Regions from separate parts of the Streptomyces sp. NPDC029014 genome, predicted to be linked through region 1. Evidence: riboswitches for the same ligand, from Rfam matches in the RefSeq annotation. Region 1 holds a riboswitch; each other region holds the start of a gene.
The links. A riboswitch is a leader RNA that binds a small molecule or an ion and turns the genes downstream of it on or off. The one in region 1 is predicted to bind cyclic di-AMP.
Positions count from the first base shown of each region.

Region 2: linked by a shared signal. The riboswitch ahead of ACZ4VL_RS33015 (M23 family metallopeptidase) and the one ahead of ACZ4VL_RS33180 (transglycosylase family protein) in region 1 are both predicted to bind cyclic di-AMP.
Region 3: linked by a shared signal. The riboswitch ahead of ACZ4VL_RS24170 (M23 family metallopeptidase) and the one ahead of ACZ4VL_RS33180 (transglycosylase family protein) in region 1 are both predicted to bind cyclic di-AMP.

Region 1 covers NZ_JBVHVT010000085.1:24,022-30,009, forward strand. The annotation lists gene ACZ4VL_RS33170 (FtsB family cell division protein) at 1-97, opposite strand, end outside; gene eno (phosphopyruvate hydratase) at 245-1,531, opposite strand; gene ACZ4VL_RS33180 (transglycosylase family protein) at 1,839-2,552, opposite strand; cyclic di-AMP (ydaO/yuaA leader) riboswitch at 2,555-2,722, opposite strand; gene ACZ4VL_RS33185 (transglycosylase family protein) at 2,999-4,045, opposite strand; gene ACZ4VL_RS33190 (cytochrome P450 family protein) at 4,148-5,422, opposite strand; gene ACZ4VL_RS33195 (globin domain-containing protein) at 5,542-5,988, shown strand, end outside.
Region 2 covers NZ_JBVHVT010000084.1:20,818-26,805, reverse strand. The annotation lists gene ACZ4VL_RS33030 (DNA gyrase/topoisomerase IV subunit A) at 1-334, opposite strand, end outside; gene ACZ4VL_RS33025 (M16 family metallopeptidase) at 618-1,982, shown strand; gene ACZ4VL_RS33020 (M16 family metallopeptidase) at 2,003-3,370, shown strand; cyclic di-AMP (ydaO/yuaA leader) riboswitch at 3,586-3,741, shown strand; gene ACZ4VL_RS33015 (M23 family metallopeptidase) at 3,755-4,552, shown strand; gene ACZ4VL_RS33010 (GntR family transcriptional regulator) at 4,835-5,500, shown strand; gene ACZ4VL_RS33005 (HPr family phosphocarrier protein) at 5,703-5,984, opposite strand.
Region 3 covers NZ_JBVHVT010000045.1:17,944-23,931, forward strand. The annotation lists gene ACZ4VL_RS24160 (aspartate aminotransferase family protein) at 1-1,056, shown strand, start outside; gene ACZ4VL_RS24165 (tyrosine-protein phosphatase) at 1,139-1,957, opposite strand; cyclic di-AMP (ydaO/yuaA leader) riboswitch at 2,269-2,473, shown strand; gene ACZ4VL_RS24170 (M23 family metallopeptidase) at 2,476-3,465, shown strand; gene ACZ4VL_RS24175 (SGNH/GDSL hydrolase family protein) at 3,646-4,434, shown strand; gene ACZ4VL_RS24180 (MBL fold metallo-hydrolase) at 4,623-5,825, shown strand.

The DNA of each region.
Region 1 (5,988 bases):
TCTGCGAGCGGTAGACGTGGGCCGCGGTCCGCTCGCCGAGCTGCTTGAGCCTGGTCGCGGTGGAGAAGGTGGAGAACCGATCCCGGTTCCCGGCCATTGGTCCGCCTCCCCTGGTGTCCGCGCGCCGACGCGCACCCTCGTACTCCTACGCACTACGCACTACGTCCCCGCACACGGTACGGGACCGGGTGCGGGGACGTACGGAGGCTCAGGGGCCGTCGGCCCTCGAAGCGCTCGGGGGCCGTCAGCCCTTGAAGCGGGGGAACGCGCTGCGGCCGGCGTACACCGCGGCGTCGTCGAGGATCTCCTCGATGCGCAGCAGCTGGTTGTACTTGGCGACGCGGTCCGAGCGGGCCGGGGCGCCGGTCTTGATCTGGCCGCAGTTCACGGCGACGGCGAGGTCGGCGATGGTGACGTCCTCGGTCTCGCCGGAGCGGTGCGACATCATGCACTTGAAGCCGTTGCGCTGGGCCATCTCGACGGCGTCGAGGGTCTCGGTCAGCGAACCGATCTGGTTCACCTTGACGAGCAGGGCGTTCGCGGAGCCCTCCTCGATACCGCGGGCCAGACGCTCGGGGTTGGTGACGAAGAGGTCGTCGCCGACGATCTGGACCTTGGCGCCCAGCTTGTCGGTGATGGTCTTCCAGCCGGCCCAGTCGTCCTCGAACAGCGGGTCCTCGATGGAGACCAGCGGGTACGCCTCGACGAGCTCCGCGTAGTACTCGGTCATCTCGGCGGCCGAGCGGGACTGGCCCTCGAACTCGTACTTGCCGTCCTTGTAGAACTCGGACGCGGCGACGTCGAGCGCGAGCGCGATGTCCTTGCCCGGGGTGTAACCGGCCTGCTTGATGGCCTCGACGATGAGGTCGAGCGCGGCGCGGTTGGACTCCAGGTTCGGGGCGAAGCCGCCCTCGTCGCCCAGGCCGGTGGACAGGCCCTTGGTGTGCAGGACCTTCTTGAGGGTGTGGTAGACCTCGGCGCCCCAGCGCAGGGCCTCGGAGAAGGACTCGGCGCCGATCGGCGCGATCATGAACTCCTGGATGTCCACGTTGGAGTCGGCGTGCGAGCCGCCGTTCAGGATGTTCATCATCGGAACGGGCAGCAGGTGCGCGTTCGGGCCGCCGAGGTAGCGGAAGAGCGGGAGGTCGGAGGCCTCGGACGCGGCGTGCGCGACGGCGAGGGAGACGCCCAGGATGGCGTTGGCGCCGAGCGAGCCCTTGTTGTCGGTGGCGTCCAGGTCGAACATGGCCTGGTCGATCAGGCGCTGCTCGGTGGCGTCGTAGCCGACGAGCTCCGGGCCGATCTGCTCGATGACCGCGAGGACGGCCTTCTCCACGCCCTTGCCCATGTAGCGGTTCGGGTCGCCGTCGCGGAGCTCAATGGCCTCGAAGGCACCGGTGGAGGCGCCGGACGGAACGGCAGCACGGCCGGTGCTGCCGTCGTCGAGGCCCACCTCGACCTCGACCGTGGGGTTGCCTCGGGAGTCCAGGATTTCCCGGGCTACGACGACGTCGATGGACGGCACGAGCATCTCCTTCTGGGATGTGACGCTGGGTGTGCGGTGGCGGGTCAGGCCGTGGCCGGCCTTGCCGCCTAGAGCCTAACCGGCTCCGGGCCGTCGGCTGGCCGACCGCCCGGACCCTGGGACGAAAAAGGGCCCGAATACCCCGCTTCCGGGACATACGGACCCTCATTCGGGCCGCCTCCGACCGCTGTCGGGGGCACACGCACCACCGCCCGGCGCGTGGGGGGATACGCGCCGGGCGGTGTGCTTCACACGTGCGGTGACCGTCCGCGGAAGTCCGCGCGGGTCACGCACGCGGGGCTTCGCGGGATGTTCAGCCGAGCTTCAGCTTCTGGCCCGGGAAGATCAGGTCGGCGTCGGAGACGATGTCCTTGTTGAGCTCGAAGAGCTTCTCCCAGCCGCCCTTGACGTTGTGGGCCTCGGCGATGGTGCCGAGGGTGTCGCCGGCCTTGACCTCGTAGGAGCCGTTGCCGGTCTTCGGGGCGGGGGCCTCGGAGCGCTCGGACCGGGTCGTGGGGACCTCGGTGCGGGAGGTCTCCTTCTTGGTCTCGGTCTTCTTCGGCTGGGTCTTCTTGGTCGTCTCGGTCTTCGGAGTCGACTTGGTGGTGGTGCTGTTGGTGGTGGTCGAACCGCCGCCGGAGTAGGCCGAGTTGGACAGGCCCTTGCCGCAGACCGGCCAGGCACCCTTGCCCTGGCCCTTGAGGACCTTCTCCGCGACGGCTATCTGCTGCGCCTTGGAGGCCTGGTTGGCCTGCGGGGCGTACGACTTGCCGCCGTAGCCGGCCCAGGTGGAGGCCGAGAACTGCAGGCCGCCGTAGTAGCCGTTACCGGTGTTGATGGACCAGTTGCCGCCGGACTCGCACTGCGCGACGCGGTCCCACTCCGAGGACGTGGCGGCGGAGGCGGTGCCCGCGGCCATGAGGGGCGCGGCGACGGCGACACCCGCGACGCCGGCGAGGGTCACGATGCGGGTGGTCCGCTCGATGGCGGTGGCGCGACGGTGCTTGCCCTTGCCCGAAAGCAGCATGGAGTTCTCCTCACCGACGCCTGCGAGGTGAGCTGTCGGGTTCGGGCGGATGAGTGCCCGGCCGCGCTGTGACGCGCTGCTTCACCCCAAGCCGGTCCGCGCCGTCTTTCAACGGCCCTTCCCGGCACCTACGTTGGTTCCCCCGCTCCTGCCTTCGGCGCTTGACGCGACGTGTGTTCCCTCCGCCCGCCGGCAGGATTCGGCGATGCGGTCGAAGGGGCCCGCGGTGGCGAGCGGTTCAGACCGTAGACATGACTCTCCCCGATGTTCAACGAGGAACATCGGGGAGAGAAGGCCCCTACTTGCGCTGCTTTTCGGGGTGTTTGCGCAGGTGGGGGCGGGGTTCGCCCAAGCCTTCAGGTGGGACACGCCAGTTGACCGGAAGAGATGCATGTCTCATTTGAACGAACCGGACATTCAACGCTTTCCGGGTGTCCCAACTGCCCCTATTGCTCGTTTAGATCCAGATTCTGCCCCGGCTTGATCAGGTTGGCGTCACCACCGATGACCTGCTCGTTGGCCTTGTACAGCGCCCCCCAGCCGCCCTTCACGCCCTTGGTGTTCGCGATGGTCGCCAGGCTGTCGCCCTCCTTGACCGTGTACGAGGCCGGCGAGGCCTCGACGGCCGCCGCACCACGGTGCTTGCCGGTGCCGAGGGTGCTCGGGACGGCTCCCGGGTCGGTCGAGGCGCCCGGTGCGCCCGGCGTGCCGGGTGCCGACGGGGCGGAGGGGTTCGCCGGATCGGCCGGGTTGCCGCCCGGGTTGCCGCCCGGGTTCGGGGACCCCGGGGTACCGGGCGCGGAGGCGTCCGGGGTGCCGGGGGTGCCCGGCGCGGTCGGGGTGGGCGTGACCGGGTTGGCGCTCGGGTCGCCGGGGAAGACCGGCGGGACCGTCGGGGCCGTGGTGGTCCCGTCCGGGTCGGGCATGACGGGCAGCCCGGTGGACGGACCCGCGGGTGCGGGCGGGAGCGTGTAGTCCGGCGCCGGGGTCGGGGCGCCGTAGTCCGTGGCCCGGTTGCCGGAGCCGCTCTTGGGCACCTCGGAGTCCGGGCGGCTCTGGGACTGGCCGACGGCCCGGTACTGGCCCTTGGCGCCGGGGTCCACGTCCGCGGCGGGGGCCTCCTTGGACAGCCCGGCCTGGGCGGCGCAGTTCTGCCAGGCCTCGGGGCCCTGGCCGCCGAGCACCCGCTCGGCGACGGCTATCTGCTGGGACCGGCTCGCGAGGTCGGCGCGCTCGGCGAACTCCTCGCCGCCCGCGTTCTTCCACTCCTCCTGGGTGAACTGGAGCCCGCCGTAGGCGCCGCTCCCGGTGTTCGCGCTCCAGGTGCCCCCGCTCTCGCACTCGGCGACCTTGTCCCAGGTGGCGGCTTCCGCTGCGCTCGCACCGGTGGCGGCCAGCAGTGGCATGGCCAGTGCGGAGCCCGTGACTCCGGCGGTGACGACAATCGCGGGTACCTGGCGGGGGCGTCTGTGGCGGCCGTTCCCGGAACGCATGTGCAGCACCTTTCGCATAACGGCTGGGTAACGGCAGAACCTAGCGGCCTTCGAACGATTGTCACAAGTTGAGCAAGAACCTGACTTTCCTTCAGGAAGTGTTCAGATGTTTCGGGGTGTGAATCGGACGGGAAGCGTGCGTAGGCCACGCATGATCAGACCACCGCGCCATCGAAGGTCAGTTGACGGAACCGCAAGTTCCAGATCGGGCAGACGCGTCAGCAAAGTCGCAAGTGCCGTCTGTCCTTCGAGTCGGGCGAGCGGAGCGCCCAGGCAGTAGTGGATCCCGTGCCCGTACCCCAGGTGCTGGTTGTCGGCGCGGGAGAGGTCCAGGGTGTCCGGGTCCGCGAACCGCTCCGGGTCCCGGTCGGCGGCGGCGAGCACCACGAGGACCGGGTCGCCGACGGCGATGTCCTGACCGCCGAGGGTCAGCGGTCGGGTGGCGAACCGCCAGGTGGCCAGCTCCACGGGGCCGTCGTAGCGCAGCAGCTCCTCGACCCCGGTCTGCAGCAGGCCGTGCTCCCCGGCGGCGAGGGATTCCTGCAGGCGGGAGCGCTGGCCGGGGTTCATGAAGAGGGAGTGGACGCCGTTGCCGATGAGGTTCACGGTGGTCTCGAAGCCGGCGAACAGCAGGATGAAGGCCATGGCGGTGGCCTCCGCCTCCGTCAGGTGGTCCCCGTGGTCGCTCGCCCGGATCAGGTCGGAGATGAGGTCATCGCCCAGATCGTCCCGCTTGCGGTGGATGAGTTCCCCGAGATAGGTCCGCATCTGCTTCACCGAACGGGCCACCCCGCCCCGCGGGCCGCCGCCGTGCCGGATCATCATCCCGGCCCAGTCGCGGAAGTCGTCCTGGTCCTCGCGCGGTACGCCGAGCATCTCGCAGATGGCGTAGATGGGCAGCGGGAAGGCGAACTCGTGGATGAGATCCGCCTCACCCCGCCCGGCGAACGCGTCGATCAGCTGGTCCGTCAGCTCCTGCACCCGCGGTGTGAACTCCGCCACCCTGCGCGGGGTGAACGCCTTCGACACCAGCCGCCGCAGCCGGGTGTGGTCCGGCGGGTCGATGTTCAGCAGGTGCGTCATCAGCTCCGCCTTGCGCTCCCCCGGGATCCCGGTCTTGCCCTTGGCGTGCGCCGGCTCCGCGTGGTGCGCCGGGTTCTTGCTGAGCCGCTGGTCGGCGAGGGCCTGGCGGGCGTCGGCGTACCGGGTGACCAGCCAGGCCTCGACCCCGCTGGGCAGTTTCGTGCGGTGCACCGGGGAGTGCTCGCGCAGCCAGGCGTACGCGGGGTAGGGGTCGGTCGCGAACTCCCAGTCGAACAGGGTCGGGCCCTGGGAGGGAGCGGGGTCTTCGGGGGCTGCGGGGGTCGGCTCGTGCACCCGTCGACGGTATCCCGACCGCCGGACGCCGTCCCATATGGGTTGTTCGTCGCGGCTGTCCGCAGATCTGCCGACGCTTGACGCCGCCCCGTCCGCCGTTCCTACTTCCCTCCGTGGATGTGAGGATCTTGAAAAGCAGCTTCGCGGTGGTGGAGAGGCGGGCCGAGCACGCCGTCAAGTACTTCTACTCCCACCTCTTCTGGCACAACCCCGCCCTCCGCGCGCTGTTCCCGTCCTCCGCCCACGACATGCAGCGCCAGCGCGACCGGCTCTTCGCCGCCCTCACCCATGTCATCGCCCACCTGGAACACGAGAGCCTGCTCCCCTACCTCAACGACCTCGGCCGCGACCACCGCAAGTACCTCGCCCGCCCCGAGCACTACGCGGCCGTCGGCGCCAGCCTGCTCGCCGCGCTCGCCGAGACCTCCGGCGCGGCCTGGACCCCGGACGTGGAGAAGGCCTGGTCCGAGGCCTACCAGGTGATCGCCGACGCGATGACCGCGGGCGCCGCCGCCGGCGAGGACCCGCCCTGGTGGGACGCGGAGATCGTGCGCCACCTCACCTAC
Region 2 (5,988 bases), on a different contig from region 1:
GCGGGAGCCGCATGGAGAAGGGCTGGGCCATGCGCACGAGGGCGTCGTAGATCGACGCGTCGCCGTGCGGGTGGAGCTTGCCCATGACCTCGCCGACGACGCGGGCGCACTTCACGTACCCGCGGTCGGGCCGCAGGCCCATCTCGTTCATCTGGTAGACGATGCGCCGGTGCACCGGCTTCATGCCGTCCCGGGCGTCGGGCAGGGCGCGGGAGTAGATCACCGAGTACGCGTACTCGAGGAAGGAGCCCTGCATCTCGTCGACGACGTCGATGTCGAGGATGTTCTCCTCGAACTCCTCCGGCGGCGGGGTCTTCGTGCTGCGGCGGGCCATCGCTGCGCGGCTCCTTAACCAAGAAAGATGGTGTGCTGGGGGTCTGGCTGGGTCGGACGGGGTCCGTGGTGGTGCGGTGTCGGTGCGGTGGATCGGGGTGGTGTCCGGCGGATCTGGTGACAGGGGCTGACGTGGGTCGTCGCGACCATTGTGGCCCGAGGCACCGACAGCCCCGACTCCGACCCTGGCGTGCGCCGGGAACTTCTCCGGTGCCCGGCGCGCTTGCATACAGTGGCAGGTCTGACGGAATTCTCTGCATCGCGATCGAAGGGACCACATGCCCATGGGTCACACGGCCACAGCCCAGGCCGGCTCCGGCGGCCTGACAGCGACGGAACACCGGCTGGCCAACGGCCTGCGCGTGGTGCTGTCCGAGGATCACCTGACCCCGGTCGCCGCGGTCTGCCTCTGGTACGACGTCGGCTCGCGCCACGAAGTCAAGGGACGTACCGGTCTGGCTCACCTCTTCGAGCACCTGATGTTCCAGGGCTCCGCGAGCGTACCCGGCAACGGCCACTTCGAGATGGTCCAGGGTGCGGGCGGGTCCCTGAACGGCACGACCAGCTTCGAGCGCACCAACTACTTCGAGACCATGCCGGCCCACCAGCTGGAGCTCGCGCTCTGGCTCGAGGCCGACCGGATGGGCTCGCTGCTGACCGCCCTGGACGACGAGTCCATGGAGAACCAGCGGGACGTCGTCAAGAACGAGCGCCGCCAGCGCTACGACAACGTCCCCTACGGCACGGCGTTCGAGCGGCTGACCGCGCTCGCCTACCCCGAGCCCCACCCGTACCACCACACCCCGATCGGCTCGATGGCCGACCTGGACGCGGCCTCGCTGGAGGACGCGCGCGCGTTCTTCCGCACCTACTACGCGCCGAACAACGCGGTGCTGTCGGTGGTCGGCGACATCGATCCGGCCGAGACGCTGGCCTGGATCGAGAAGTACTTCGGCACCATCCCCTCCCACGACGGCAAGCTGCCGCCGCGCGACGGCACGCTGCCGGACACCATGGGCGCCGAGCAGCGCGAGGAGATCGTCGAGGACGTCCCCGCCCGCGCGCTGATGGCGGCCTACCGGCTCCCCCACGACGGCACGCGCGAGTGCGACGCCGCGGACGTGGCCCTGACCGTCCTGGGCGGCGGCGAGTCCTCCCGCCTGCACAACCGCCTGGTACGCCGCGACCAGACGGCCGTGGCGGCCGGCTTCGGCATGCTCCGGCTGGCCGGCGCGCCCTCGCTGGGCTGGCTGGACGTGAAGACCTCCAGCGGGGTCGAGGTGCCCTCCATCGAGGCGGCCGTGGACGAGGAGCTCGCGCGGTTCGCCGCCGAGGGCCCGACCGCCGAGGAGATGGAGCGCGCGCAGGCCCAGCTGGAGCGCGAATGGCTGGACCGGCTGGGCACGGTGGCCGGCCGCGCCGACGAACTGTGCCGCTTCGCGGTGCTGTTCGGCGACCCGCAGCTGGCCCTGACCGCCGTCCAGCGACTGCTGGACATCACGGCCGAGGAGGTGCAGGCCGTGGCCGCGGCCCGGCTGCGCCCCGACAACCGCGCGGTGCTGGTGTACGAGCCGCTCGCGGCCGACGCCGGTGACGGCGCCGACGACTCCGACGCGACCGAGAACGAGAACGAGGGGGCGGAGCAGTGAGCGACACCGCAGCCGTCACGATGACCTTCCACCCGCGCCCCCAGGCCGGGCAGCCCCGGCCGTGGGCCTTCCCGGCCCCCGAGCGCGGTGCCCTGCCCAACGGCCTGACGGTGCTGCGCTGCCACCGGCCGGGCCAGCAGGTGGTGGCCGTCGAGGTCAACCTCACCGCCCCGCTGGACGCCGAGCCGAAGGGCCTGGACGGCGTGGCGACGATCATGGCCCGCGCCCTGTCGGAGGGGACCGACAAGCACACCGCCGAGGAGTTCGCCGCCGAGCTGGAGCGCTGCGGCGCCACCCTCGACGCGCACGCCGACCACCCGGGCGTGCGCGTGTCGCTGGAGGTGCCCGCCTCCAGGCTGTCGAAGGCCATGGGCCTGCTCGCGGAGGCCCTGCGGGCGCCCGCCTTCTCCGACAGCGAGATCGACCGCCTGGTGCGCAACCGCCTCGACGAGATCCCGCACGAGCTGGCCAACCCGCAGCGCCGCGCCGCCAAGGAGCTCTACCGCCAGCTCTTCCCGGCCGACCTGCGGATGTCCCGCCCGCGCCAGGGCACCGAGGAGACGGTGGCCCGGATCGACTCCGCGGCCGTGCGCGCCTTCTACGAGGCCCACGTGCGCCCCGCCACCGCCACCGCGGTGGTCGTCGGCGACCTGACCGGCATCGACCTGGACGCCGTGCTGGCGGACACCCTGGGCGCCTGGACGGGCACCCCGGGCCGGCCCGTGGAGGTGCCGGCGGTGACCGCCGACGACACCGGCCGCGTGGTCATCGTCGACCGGCCCGGAGCGGTCCAGACGCAGCTGCTCATCGGCCGGATCGGGCCGGACCGGCACGAGACCGTCTGGGCGGCCCAGGTGCTCGGCACGTACTGCCTGGGCGGCACCCTCACCTCGCGCCTGGACAAGGTGCTGCGCGAGGAGAAGGGCTACACCTACGGCGTGCGCGCCTTCGGCCAGGTGCTGCGCTCCACGGCCGACGGCCGTGGAGCGTCGATGCTCGCCATCAGCGGCTCGGTGGACACCCCCAACACCGGCCCGGCCCTGGACGACCTGTGGAAGGTGCTGCGCACCCTCGCCGAGGGCGGCCTGACCGACGCCGAACGGGACGTCGCCGTGCAGAACCTGGTGGGCGTGGCCCCGCTGAAGTTCGAGACGGCCGCGGCCGTCTCCGGCACGCTGGCGGACCAGGTGGAGCAGGAGCTCCCGGACGACTACCAGGCCCGGCTGTACGCGCAGCTGGCCGCGACCGGGACGGTCGAGGCGACCACGGCGGTCGTGAAGGCCTTCCCCGTCGACCGTCTGGTCACGGTGCTGGTGGGCGACGCGGCGCAGATCGAGGCGCCGGTGCGGGCGCTCGGGATCGGCGAGGTCACGGTCGTCACCAACTGACGTTCGTTCAGAGCCCGTCGGCGTAGGAGCGGCGGGCGAATGAAGGGGCTTCGGCGGCTTGTCCGCCGAAGCCCCTTCTGTCCGTTTGGCCCGGAGATTGGCTTATGCGGTGTGGCGTGCGCAACAAAAGGCCGTGACCATTTGGTGATTGACTGATGATCCGCCTAGCGTCGGCCGTGCTGTCCGTCAGTTGTACGAGCCGCACCCGCGGCACCGGGCAGCGATCGCCGAGTCCCCGTCAGGCGCGAGCCTGGGGAGCCGGGGACCCACACGTCCCTGGGGTGAATCGGGCCGCCTCGCCAGAGGGGCCCGTAGGAGACCTTCCTGCTCCGAACCCGTCAGCTAACCCGGTAGGCGAGAAGGAAGGAAAGGATCAGCCTCTCCATGGCCTTTGGCAGCCGCGCCTCCGGTAAGCACCGTGGTTCCAGCCGTCTGAGCCGCAAGACCGCCGGTTACGCCGGTGTGGCGGCCCTCGCGACCACCGGTGTCGTGGGCACCCTCGCGGGCCCGGCGTTCGCCGCCTCGGACAACACCGCCTTCTCCGGCGAGGACACCGGGCTGAACGCGGTCGTCACCGCCGCGGACGTGGCGGGCGACGTCGAGGCCCAGGCCGAGGCCCAGCAGGCCGCTGCCGAGGCAGCCGCCGCCAAGGAGAAGGCCGAGGCCGACGCGAAGGCCCGGGCCGCCGAGGCCAAGCAGAAGGCCGAGGAGAAGGCGAAGGCCGAGCGCGAGGCCGCCGAGCGCGCTGCCCGCGAGGAGGAGCGCAAGCGCCTCAACACCTTCGTCTCCCCGCTCGACGACTCCTACGTCTCCACCCAGTACCGCGCGGGCGGCGGCATGTGGTCCTCCGGCAGCCACACCGGCATCGACTTCCACGCCGCCTCCGGCACCTCGGTGCACGCGGTGGGCGCCGGCACCGTGGTCGAGGCCGGCTGGGGCGGCGCCTACGGCAACAACGTCGTCATCAAGCACAACGACGGCACCTACACGCAGTACGGCCACATGTCCTCGCTGAACGTCTCCGTCGGCCAGCAGGTCACCCCGGGCCAGCAGATCGGCCTGTCGGGCTCCACCGGCAACTCCAGCGGCCCGCACCTGCACTTCGAGGCCCGCACCGGCGCCTCCTACGGCTCGGACATCGACCCGATCTCGTACCTGCGCTCGCACGGCGTCGACGTCTGATCGAGGCGCGTCGACACGCGTCCGCGCACACGCTCCGCCCGAAGGCCCCGGCTCACCGAGCCGGGGCCTTCGGCGTCGTGACGAGCTCCGTGACGAGCTCTGTGGGGGCGCGGCGCGGGCGTCGAGGCCGGCGTCGTGACGGGTGGCGCGGCGCGTGGCCGTAAATACCTGTGATTTCCGGCCGCGCTCGGAAAATTCCACCGGTTGTCATAGAGTCACCGTACGATCCCAGTACGGTCACGGCATTTGTCGCCGGCAATCGGAAAAAGCGGAGGTCCGGCCTTGCGTATTCCCGCGCACGCGGTATGCACTGCAATCCGCGACGACATCGTCTCCGGAGCGTTCGAACCGGGCGGCAGGCTGACCGAGGAGGTGCTGGCCCGCCGCTACGGCGTCTCGCGCGTCCCGGTCCGCGAGGCGCTGCGGACCCTGGAGTCCGAGGGCTTCGTGACCACCCGTCGGCACGCGGGCGCCTGCGTCGCCGAGCCCACCGAGCAGGAGGCGGCCGACCTGCTGGAGCTGCGGATGCTGCTGGAGCCGCTGGCGGCCTCGCGGGCCGCCCGCCGGCGTACCGAGGGCCACCTCAAGGTGCTGCGGGGGCTGGTCAGACTGGGTCAGGAGCGGGCCAGGCAGGGCCGGGGCGAGGACCTGCGGGCGCTGGGGAGCTGGTTCCACGAGACCCTGGCGCAGGCCTCCGCCAGCCCCGGGCTGATCGCGCTGCTGGCCCAGATGCGGCACAAGGTCGCCTGGATGTACGTCGTGCAGGCGCCGGCCCGGCCGGTGGAGTGCTGGGCGGAGCACGGCGCGATCGTGGACGCGGTGGCGCGCGGGGACGCCGAGCGCGCGAAGGCGCTGACGGTGCTCCACGCCGAGCGGACGACCGGGGCCTACCGGCTGCGGGTGAGGACTTCGCAACCTGCCGTAAACACGGCGAGCGGTTCCCTTTAACAGGAGCGGCGTATGAATAAGGGGATGCCGCGTGCCCCGGCTTTTCCCGCAGGCCCCGTATTTCTCCGCGCCGACGACGCGAATTCAGAACGCCCCGGAATTCGCATGGCCCGGGCAGGGGAGTGGAAAACAGAGGAGCCGCGGTCCCGGAATTCTCCGGACGCCGCGGCTCCACCGTCCGTGCGGTGTGAACCCGAAGGGGTCAGACGGTCTCGGGGAGCTCCTCCAGTCCCTCCGCGACCAGCTTCGCCAGGCGGTCCAGGGCCACCTCGGCGCCCTCGGCGTCGGAGGCCAGGACGATCTCCTCGCCGCCCTGGGCGCCCAGGCCGAGCACCGCCAGCATGGAGGCGGCGTTGACGGGGTTCCCGTCGGCCTTGGCGATGGTCACCGGGACGCCGGAAGCGGTCGTGGCGCGGACGAAGATCGAGGCGGGACGGGCGTGCAGGCCCTCGGCCCAGCCGACGTTGACGCGGCGCTCTGCCATGGTG
Region 3 (5,988 bases), on a different contig from region 1:
GCGTACAGCCCGCACCTGGACCGGGTCTTCTTCGGCAACAGCGGCACCGAGGCCGTGGAGACCGCCCTGAAGTTCGCCCGGTACGCCACCGGCCGGACCAGGGTCCTCTACTGCGACCACGCCTTCCACGGGCTGACCACCGGCTCGCTGTCCGTGAACGGCGAGGCGGGCTTCCGGGACGGCTTCGCACCCCTGCTGCCCGACACCCGGATCGCGCTCGGCGACCTGGCCGCCCTGGAGCGGGAGCTGGAGCGCGGCGACGTCGCCGCCTTCGTCGTCGAACCGATCCAGGGCAAGGGCGTGCACGCGGCCCCGCCCGGCTTCCTGCCCGCCGCACAGGAGCTGCTGCGCCGGCACAAGGCGCTGCTGATCGCCGACGAGGTGCAGACCGGCCTCGGACGGACCGGTGACTTCTACGCGTACCAGCACGAGCCGGGCGTGGAGCCGGACCTGGTGTGCGTGGCCAAGGCACTCTCGGGCGGCTACGTCCCGGTCGGCGCCACCCTGGGCCGCGACTGGATCTTCAAGAAGGTCTACTCGTCCATGGACCGGGTCCTGGTGCACTCCGCCAGCTTCGGGTCCAACGCCCAGGCGATGGCGGCCGGGCTGGCGGTGCTCTCCGTCATGGAGGACGAATCGGTCGTCGCGAACGCCCGCGCCATGGGCGACCTGCTGCGCGGGCGCCTCGCGGCGCTCGTGGACGCGTACGAGCTGCTGCACGAGGTCCGGGGCCGCGGCCTGATGATCGGCATCGAGTTCGGCCGGCCCTCCTCGCTGCGACTGCGCAGCCGCTGGACCATGCTCCAGGCGGCCCGCAAGGGGCTGTTCGCGCAGATGGTGGTGGTGCCGCTGCTCCAACGGCACCGGATCCTGACGCAGGTGTCCGGGGACCACCTGGAGGTCATCAAGCTGATCCCGCCGCTGGTCGTGGACGAGGCGGACGTCGACCGGTTCGTCGCCGCCTTCCGCGCGGTCATGGACGAGGCGCACGCCGGCGGCGGGCTCCTGTGGGACTTCGGGCGGACCCTGGTCAAGCAGGCCGTCGCGGGCGGCTGACGCCCCCGTCCCGTCGGCCCCCGTCCCCGCCGGCCGGCAGCCCCGGCGGCCGGCAGCCCCGCCGGCGGTCGGGTGGCAGCAGCTAGTCGAGCAGCCGCTCGCGCAGCCGGCCGAGGGTCCCGGAGGTCAGTCCCAGGCCCTCGGTCAGGTAGCGGTCGACGCCGCCCCAGTGCTCGTCGATGGTGTCGAAGGCCGCGGTCAGGTACGCGGCGCGGGCGTCGAAGAGCGGGGCGAGCAGCTCCGTCACCTCGGGGGAGCGGGGCCGGGGAGCGTCGCCGCCGCGGCGGACCCGGTAGCGGCGGTGCGGGGCGTTCGACTCCAGGTAGTCCGCGACGATCGCCTCGCGCTCCACGCCCAGGGCGAGCAGGGTGACGGCGATCGACAGGCCGGCCCGGTCCTTGCCGGCGGCGCAGTGCATGAGCGCCGGGAGGCTGTCCTCGGCGAGGGCGTGCAGGACCCGGCCGTGCTCGGCGGTGCGGTCCACGACCATCGAGCGGTACGAGTCCACCATCCGGGCGAAGGCCCGGCCGTCGCCGAGGAGCCCGCGGAGCTGCTCCAGATCCCCGTCGCGGACCATGGTCCAGAATTCCTTGCCGGCGGCCGGATCGGACAGCGGGATGTTGACGTTGCGCACCCCGGGGAGCTCGACGTCGGGACCCTCAAGGGCCTGGTCGGCCGTGTTCCGGAAGTCGAAGACGGTGTGCAGTCCGAGCGATGCGAGGAACTCTGCATCGGTTTCGGTGGCATGTGCCAGATGTCCGCTTCGGAAGAGTCGTCCCGTCCTGACCCTTCGCCCGTCCGTGGTCGGCAGTCCCCCCACGTCGCGGAAGTTGCGCACACCGGACAGTTCGGGCTCGGGGAGCGGGGCGTTCGGCGGGGAGGGCGGTATCTGCTGGGTCAAGGGAAATCCTCCACATCGTCATCGAGTGTCCGAATTGCTCCGCTTGGAGCCAACTTGCCGGTGCCGGCGTTGAGATCGGGCGAGGCCTCGTGAGCCAGATCATACGGTGACGGTGCGTGCCTGATCGTCAAAAGCGAATGGCCCGGCCGGAACGGTTGTTGGCGGTGCGGAATGGACGCAGGGTGACCGGAATTCCCCCGAAGTCCCGTCCCTGTGAATGCGTCAGGAAATTCACGGCTTGTTCCGTGCGGTCCCGCTCGATTACCTTCGCGATCGATCCGGATGGACCGCCCAATCCTGCCGCCGTCCGGAATAAGAACTCGACCGAACTCGCGCGGCAGGAGCGGGGGAACCAGGTAGGCCGCTGCGCCGGAGTTGTGCTCCGGGGCGGCTAGGGGTGAAGCCGTACGTCTTCCGTTCACTTCCCGTGCACGGGTGCGTTGCACGTCCACGGACGGCCGGACATCTCCAATCCGAACCCGACAGCTCACCTCGCAGGCGCCGGAGAGGAATTCGCCATGCCGGCAAAGGGTAAGCACCGCCGACCGAAGTCCCGTACCAGAGCCCGTGGTCTCGTCGCCGCCGTCGCGGGGACCGGCGGAGCCGCTCTGGCCCTGCCGCTGATCGGCGCCGGCGGCGCCCACGCGGCCGCCCCCGCCCCGGCCGCGGCGACCACCGCGCTCCCGGCGGCGGCCCCGCAGGCCGACACCGCCGCCCCCGCCGTCCCCGCTTCCGCCTCTCCGGCCGTGTACACGGTCCGGACGGGCGACTGCCTCTCCGTCATCGCCGCCGACCACGACCTCCAGGGTGGCTGGCAGCGGCTCTACGCCGACAACCGCGAGGCCGTCGGCGACAACCCCTCCCTGATCCACCCCGGCCTGCGGCTGACCCTCGGCGCCCCCGGCGACCGTGCCCCCGTGCAGGCCCCGGCCGAGCGGCCCGCCCCCGCCCCGAAGCCGAAGAAGAAGGCCCCGGCCACCAGTTCCCCGACGGCCGCCGCCCCCGCGCCGGCCAGGAAGAGCGCGGCCGCCGGCACGACCACGGCGGGCGCGTCCACGGCGGGCGCCTCCGCCGCCGCGGCCGCCTCCGGTGCGGTCACCGCGGCAGGCTTCACGGCACCCGTCTCCGGCGGCATCTCCACCGAGTACAAGACCCCCGGCGCCATGTGGTCCAGCGGCTACCACACGGGCATCGACTTCATCGCGAGCTCCGGCACCACCGTCAAGGCGGTCGGCGCGGGCACCGTCGTCTCCGCCGGCTGGGCGGGCGCGTACGGCAACGAGGTCGTCATCCGGCACGCGGACGGCAAGTACTCCCAGTACGGCCACCTCTCCCAGCTCTCCGTCTCCGTCGGTCAGAGCGTCAGCGGCGGCCAGACCGTCGGCCTCTCCGGCTCCACCGGCAACTCCACCGGCCCGCACCTGCACTTCGAGATCCGCACCGGTCCCTCGTACGGCTCGGACATCGACCCGATCGCCTACCTGCGATCCAAGGGCGTGACCATCTGACGGCACGCACCGCCGGCGGTGACGGACGCGCGTGAGGCCGGGACCCGAGGGGGGTCCCGGCCTCACGCGCTGTTATTCCGCACCGACCAGGTGGTATAGATCACGGTCCGTCAACCCCTTCCTACGGTGGCGTAGGTCACGTCCCGCGGTGAAGGATATGGTCCCGTGGCAGCGACGACGATGACAGCGACGACAGAACAGACGTACCGGACCATCGGCTCGTACGCGGCACTCGGGGACAGCTTCACCGAGGGTGTGGGGGACCCGGGGCCCGACGGGCTCTTCCTCGGCTGGGCCGACCGGTTCGCCGTGCTCCTGGCCGACCAGCGCCCGGAGGGCGACTTCCGGTACGCGAACCTCGCCGTGCGCGGACGGCTGCTCGACCAGATCGTGGCCGAGCAGGTCCCCCGGGCCAAGGAACTCGCCCCCGACCTGGTGAGCTTCTGCGCCGGCGGCAACGACATCATCCGCCCCGGCAGCGACCCGGACGCCGTCGCCGAGCGGTTCGAGGCCGCCGTCGCCGACCTCACCGCCTCCGTCGGCCAGGTCATGATCACCACCGGGTTCGACACCCGCGGCGTGCCCGTCCTCAAGCACCTGCGCGGCAAGGTCGCCACGTACAGCGCGCACGTGCGCGCCATCGCGGACCGCTACGACTGCCCCGTACTCGACCTCTGGTCGCTGAAGTCCGTACAGGACCGCCGGGCTTGGGACCACGACCGGCTGCACCTCTCGCCCGAGGGGCACACCCGGGTCGCGCTGCGCGCCGCCCAGGTGCTCGGGCTCGACGTGCCGGCCGACCCCGACCAGCCGTGGCCGCCGCAGCAGCCGCGCGGCTCGGTGGACGTGACCCGCGACAACATCCAGTGGGCCCGCGAGCACCTGGTGCCGTGGATCGGCCGTCGGCTGCGCGGGGAGTCCTCCGGGGACCACGTCGAGGCGAAGCGGCCGGACCTGCTGCCGCTGTAGGTCGGCGGCGGCGGTCGGCCATCGGGGCGCCCGGAGGGCGGTGGTCGGTTGCGGGATGGTCACAGGTGTGGTGCGGGTGTGCCTACCGGAATCCTCCGGGGCCGCCCTGCGTTGGTGGTGGTAGACCAGTAGGAAGCAGACCGCCGGCCCTGGCCCGCGGCCGCCCGCCCCATCGCCCAGGAGGCGTTTTGACCGGCTCCCCACCCCTGCGTCCGCGGCTGCGCGCCCTGCGCCCCGAAGCCTTCGGCGCGGATCCGTCCGGCGCACGGCTGGAGCGGATCCGGCGCTCGCCGAACTTCGCCGACGGCTCCTTCCGGAACCCGGTCGGTGCCCGGACCAGGCCCTCCGCCTCGATGCTGGAGTTCACGAAGGTCTACTTCCACAAGGAGCAGCGGATCCGGCGCAGCCCGGCTGCGGCCATCCCCGTCCACCCGACGACCCTCGCCGACCTGGCGAAGCCGCCGGCCAGCGGGCTGCGCCTGACGTGGATGGGGCATTCGAGCGTCCTCGCCGAGATCGACGGGCGCCGGGTCCTCTTCGATCCGGTGTGGGGCGAGCGCTGCTCCCCCTTCCCCTTCGCCGGGCCCAAGCGGCTCCACCCCGTGCCGGTGCCGCTGGCCGCCCTGGGTCCGGTCGACGCCATCGTGATCTCCCACGACCACTACGACCACCTCGACCTGCCGACCGTCAAGCAGCTGGCCGGCACGGACACGGTCTTCGCCGTCCCGCTCGGCGTCGGCGCCCACCTGGAGCACTGGGGCGTCCCGGCCGACCGGATCCGCGAGCTCGACTGGAACGAGACCACCGAGATCGCCGGGCTGTCGCTGACCGCCACCCCGGCCCGGCACTTCTGCGGGCGCGGGCTGCGCAACGAGCAGCACGCCCTGTGGGCCTCGTGGGTCGTCGCCGGCGGCGAGCACCGGATCTTCCACAGCGGTGACACGGGCTACTTCCCCGGATTCAAGGACATCGGCGCCGAACACGGCCCCTTCGACGCCACGATGATCCAGATCGGCGCCTACTCCGAGTACTGGCCGGACATCCACATGACCCCCGAGGAGGGCGTCCGCGCCCACCTGGACCTCCAGGGCTCCACCCCGCACGGGGTGCTCCTGCCGATCCACTGGGGCACCTTCAACCTCGCCTTCCACCCGTGGGCGGAGCCGGGCGAGTGGACCCTCGACGCCGGGACCGAAGCGGAGCAGCCCGTGGCCGTCCCCCGGCCGGGCGAGCCGTTCGAGCCGGCCGGCGTCCTCCCCACCGACCCCTGGTGGCGCCCGGTGGCCCGGCCCCTCGACCACCCGTGGCGGCGTCCCGCGGCGGCGTCCGGGGCGACTGCCGACGCGGTCCCGCCGGCCGACCGCGACCTGGACCTCGCCGGCGAGCGGTGACGGTGCCGCCGGGCGGTCCTGACGGAGGGGCCTGCCCGGCGCGGTGACGCGGTCTCCCGGCGTTGGGCTCCGGCGTGGGCTCCCGGCGTGGGCTCCCGGCGTGGCCTCCTGGCCCGGCCCCGTCGCGCGGCGGGTCGGTCCGGTGCGCGGTGACCGTGCCGCT